2 regions of the Cobetia sp. PS-4MA genome follow, and region 1 is predicted to be linked to the other one. Evidence: predicted binding sites of a transcription regulator. Region 1 holds the regulator's gene; the other holds the start of a gene.
What was found. Region 1 encodes LexA, which represses DNA repair genes until DNA is damaged. Its sites were predicted from a motif close to TACTGTNTANNTANACAGTA; they were not measured.
Positions count from the first base shown of each region.

Region 1 (2,402 bases):
TGCGCCTCTGGCAGAGCGTCTCGCCACGGCAGTCAGCGCCATGAAGGCGTTGCTGTCACACCTTCGCGAGTCGAATGTGGAGTGGTAGCGTCGCGCCTTGCCTGACCAGAAAGCGCTGGCATGTCACGCACCTGTCATTCAGGTGACGCCCTGGCATGACGGGTGCTAGACTGGCGGCATTGTGGCAAGCCCTGCATTCTCCGGTACGACCATGGCTCTGGCTGTGGTCGTACTTTTTTCTGCATTGTCGCCAGTGACTGCAAGTCGCAGGGCCTGCCCGCCGTCAAGCTGACGATCACAACGACGCCGGTATCCTCAGGATGCCGTGCAGGAGGAATGACGTGTCCGATCCCGCCGTACTTGAAATCGTGCAAATGGAAGATGGGGAAGTGATCCTGCGTGCCGCCGAGAGTGAAGGTGAGCCACTTCTCAGTATCCGCATCTCCGATGAAGCTGCCGATCTGCTGCGTGACAATCGCTTCGAGGTCGCGCGTGAGATGATCGATCACGCCATCACCCGCACCCGCCTGTGGGATGGCGAGGATGATGAAGACGAGCAGTCGGAAGGCATGGTGCACTGAGCACTTCCCGCATGTCTGCCTGTCACGAAAAAACCCGCCAATCGGCGGGTTTTTTCGTGGATGCCCTGATGGCGACAGTCGTCATCTGCGCGTCAGCGCTGTGAGGACAGACTGCCTGCGAGCCATGAGATCAGTGCAGGCCGCCATCGCGGATCACGCCCACGCCGAGGCCCTCGATTTCCAGGCTGTCCGTGCGCAGATCCACCTTGATGGGAGCGAAGTCCTCGTTCTCGGCTTCCAGCCATACGTAATGGCCATCGCGACGGAAGCGCTTCACCGTCACTTCATCCCCCAGACGCGCCACCACGATCTGTCCGTCACGCACGCTGCTCGTGCGGTGCACGGCCAGCAGGTCACCTTCCAGAATGCCGACATCCTTCATCGAGACCCCGCGTACGCGCAGCAGATAGTCGGCGGCAGGCGAGAAGTAGTCACTGGGCAGCGGGCAATGGCGATCGATATGCTGGCTGGCCAGGATAGGGCTGCCAGCGGCCACTTCCCCGATGACCGGCAGGCCCTGCTCGCTATCCTCTTCCGCCTCGGCCAGAGACGGCACGCGGATGCCCCGCGAGGTGCCCGGCACCATCTCGATGGCTCCCTTGCGCTTCAGGGCACGCAGATGCTCTTCCGCGGCATTCGGTGAGCGAAAGCCCAGTGCCTGGGCGATTTCGGCACGCGTTGGCGGATAGCCTGAGGACTTGATGGTCTTGATGATGAAATCGAAGACATCCTGCTGGCGCGGAGTAAGCGGCTGAGTCATGGGCATTGCCTTTGGCCTGGGCGGCATCTGAGCTGACGGCACGGGGTGTGCATCCATACAACTGTCATTGTATCCAGTCATGGCGGTCATGCAAGGCATCGTGGGTGCTTTGGCAGCAACGTTGCCGGCATCTTCGTCGACATCGACATGCTGACGCGAGACAGCGGGTGTCCGGGACGCCCCATGACCATCCCGTCCCCGAATGTCCCGCGTGAATGCGCGTCCTGCCGGTCTTGGCTGTCGAGTGTTTGAAACAACCAGCAATTGCCAGTCATGGCATGGACAGCTAGAATTATCTTGTTTCAAACGAATGTTCGTCGGGCGCATCCGGCTACCGGTACACAGGCCCTGTGTGTCCTGTGCTCGGGACACGGCTCGTGGCAGCCTCCGCCTCGGAGTCGCTGCCTGACACGCGGTGCGTGAAGACCGACATGTCGTTTGATTGACCTGCATGAGAAGAGTCGCCCCCCGGGCCACGGCCTTGCCGTTGTCCGGGGGGACAAGGACTCCCGTGCCCCCTCGTGACTGATCACCTGACAAGGCATCCGCCCATGGCCCAGACCGATACCGTTACCCGTATCCTCGATACCGCCGAGGTCCTGTTCGCCGAGCGAGGCTTCGCCGAAACCTCGCTGCGCAATATCACCAGCAAGGCCAAGGTCAACCTGGCGGCGGTCAATTATCACTTCGGCTCAAAGAAGTCATTGATCCAGGCAGTGTTCGCCCGCTATCTCGACCCCTTCAGCGAGCGTTTCCATGCGGCACTCGACAGTGTCGAGCAGCAGCATGCCGGTCGTCAGGTGCCGCTGGAAACGCTGCTGGAAGTGATGGCGCGCACGGTGCTGGAGGTGCCGGCCGAGCGCAACAGCCTGCGTACCTTCATGCGCCTGCTCGGGCTTGCCTATACCCAGGGGCAGGGTCACATGCGTCGCTACATCCGCGAGCATTACGGCACGGTCTTCAGCCGCTTCGCCGAGCTCCTGAAGCTTGCGACGCCGGACCTGCCAGACAACGAGCGCTTCTGGCGTCTGCACTTCATGCTCGGCAGCGTGATCTTCACC
Region 1 is NZ_CM173107.1:985,067-987,468, forward strand. It holds gene AC26AR_RS04220 (DUF6586 family protein) at 1-88, shown strand, start outside; gene AC26AR_RS04225 (hypothetical protein) at 342-581, shown strand; gene lexA (transcriptional repressor LexA) at 712-1,341, opposite strand; gene AC26AR_RS04235 (TetR/AcrR family transcriptional regulator) at 1,893-2,402, shown strand, end outside.

Region 2 (2,402 bases), 850 kb from region 1:
CTTCCAGGCATCCCGGCGGGCCGCCACTTCCTGACGCAGGGCCTCGATGGCCTCCTCGTCACCCCCGAGCCCTTCCAGCTCCTCGCTCAGTCGCTGGTGCAGGCCATGCAGCTCCTCGGGCAAGACATGATGCTTGCGGGCGATCTGGTGGATGCGCCCAAGGCGCTCATCGACGAAGGCCAGGCGCTCCGGGTCGAGTTCGGTGACTTCGACGAAGCGGTTCAGCTCGCGTGCCGCTTCTTCTATCTGGATGCGTGCCTCTTCCAGCATGCCCAGTGCGCTGGCCAGCGAACCCTGCTCGCTGCCCGGCAAGTGTGTCAGTCGCGCCACGGCCTGATTGAGGCGCGCGAGGGCGCCTTCATCATCATGATCGCAGCACTCGGCGGCGGCCTGCGCCTCGCTGAGAATCTGTTCGGCATTGGCCAGGGTTTCCTGCTCCTGCTCCAGTGCCTCCAGCTCGCCCTCGCTGAGTGCCAGCTCATCAAGCTCCTCGACCTGATAGCGCAACAGCTGGCGACGAGCGCGTACCTCGTCGCCATCATTGCTCATGCGCTTGAGGCGGCGATGTGCCTCCTGCCAGTGGCGGAAGTCCTCGCGCAGCTGCGTGACCTGCGTCTCGATCCCGGCGTACTCGTCGAGCTGACGCAGGTGCGTCTCTTCCTTCAGCAGCGAGTGGTGGGCGTGCTGGGAATGGATGTCGATCAGGTGCTCACCCAGTTCCCGCAGGTCCGCGATGGTGCAGGGGGTGCCGTTGATCCAGGCCTTCGAGCGTCCGCTGGCGGTGATCACCCGGCGCAGCAGGCAGTCGTCGCTGCCCAGCTCGCGTTCGTCCAGCCACTCACGCGCATCGCTGAGGCTTGTGATATCGAAGCGTGCGATGAGATCCGCGCGATCCGCGCCATGTCGCACGCTGCCGGCATCGGCACGTTCGCCCAGGCACAGGCCGAGCGCACCGAGCAGGATGGACTTGCCGGCACCCGTCTCGCCGGTGATGGCGGTCATCCCGCGGCGAAAATCGAGTTCCAGTGTCTCGACGATGGCGAAATCTTGAATGGCGAGCTGTAGCAGCATGACTACCTCCGAAGGGAAGCTGGGGCGTACGCCGTGCCGATCATTGCCCGTTTCGGGGGTGACTACGGAGTCGCCATACAGGATGTACATACAGTGTATATGGCTTTTTATACAGCACGCTCCGTCGGCCTTCAATCCATGCCGGACTCAGCTGGCAGAAAAGCCGCATCGAAGGCTTGAGAAGCCGAGTGCCGGCCCCATATAAAGGCCCTGACACTCATCGTCGGCAGCAATGGCGCGGCCTTGCTGCCCTACAGGCAACTCATGGCCTGTCTTCAGGGGCTTGGCTTCGTCGTCTCGAGGCAGGCTCCGCAGGCCACGAACAGGGCAATGGCGCACAGACGTCGGCCCGCAGGAGAACAGCATGGCTCAGGATCCGCAGACCCCGATGGATGAAGAACTTCAGCGTGCCGCTCGCGACGCCGAGCCGCAGCCGGAAACTCCGGAAGGCGAAGTGATTGAAGACATACTGGATGCCACCGATGTCGCCGCCGAAAGCGAAGGTGAGCTGATCGACAATCCGGAAGCCGAGATGCTGGCCGCTCAGGTCGAGGAACTCGAGCAGGCGGTGAAGGAGGCGAAGGACCAGGCGCTGCGTTCAGCTGCCGAGGCGCAGAACGCGCGCCGTCGCGCCGAACAGGATGCCGAGAAGGCTCGCAAGTTCGCGCTGGAGAAGTTCGTCAAGGAAATGCTGCCGGTGGTGGACTCGCTCGAGAAGGCGCTTGAGTCCATGAGCGACGACGAGGCAGCCAAGGCACATGTCGAAGGTATCGAGATGACCTTGAAAATGCAGCTGGATGCCCTGAACAAGTCAGGCGTCGAGCAGCTGGACCCCCACGGCGAGCCCTTCGACCCGGAATACCATCAGGCGGTCGCCATGGTGCCATCTCCGGATGCCGAGCCGAACAGCGTCATCGACGTGATGCAGAAGGGCTACACCCTCAATGGTCGCCTGGTGCGTCCGGCGATGGTCGCGGTCAGCAAGGCCAACTGAGGCCCTGCGGGGTCGAGTGGCCATGAGGGCATGTGTCGTGATGGCACATGCCCGCCCTGCGGGGCTTCAAGGAGGATCAGGGCGGCAAAAAATGCCAGCACACCCTTGAAAGCCTGACGCGCGACCCCACTTATTGAAGCAAGTTCAGGTGCCGACACAAGGTACCGACAACCAGACTCATCTTTCAGGCTAGCAACAGATTCGAGGTATACGATTATGGGACGCATCATCGGTATTGACTTGGGTACTACCAACTCTTGTGTGGCAGTGCTCGACGGCGACAAGACCAAGGTCATCGAAAACGCTGAAGGTGGCCGCACCACGCCGTCCATCATCG
Region 2 is NZ_CM173107.1:134,724-137,125, forward strand. It holds gene recN (DNA repair protein RecN) at 1-1,071, opposite strand, end outside; gene grpE (nucleotide exchange factor GrpE) at 1,436-2,065, shown strand; gene dnaK (molecular chaperone DnaK) at 2,282-2,402, shown strand, end outside.
Region 2: a site for LexA is predicted at 1,148-1,167, ahead of recN (DNA repair protein RecN). Genes of this name have one in related genera too.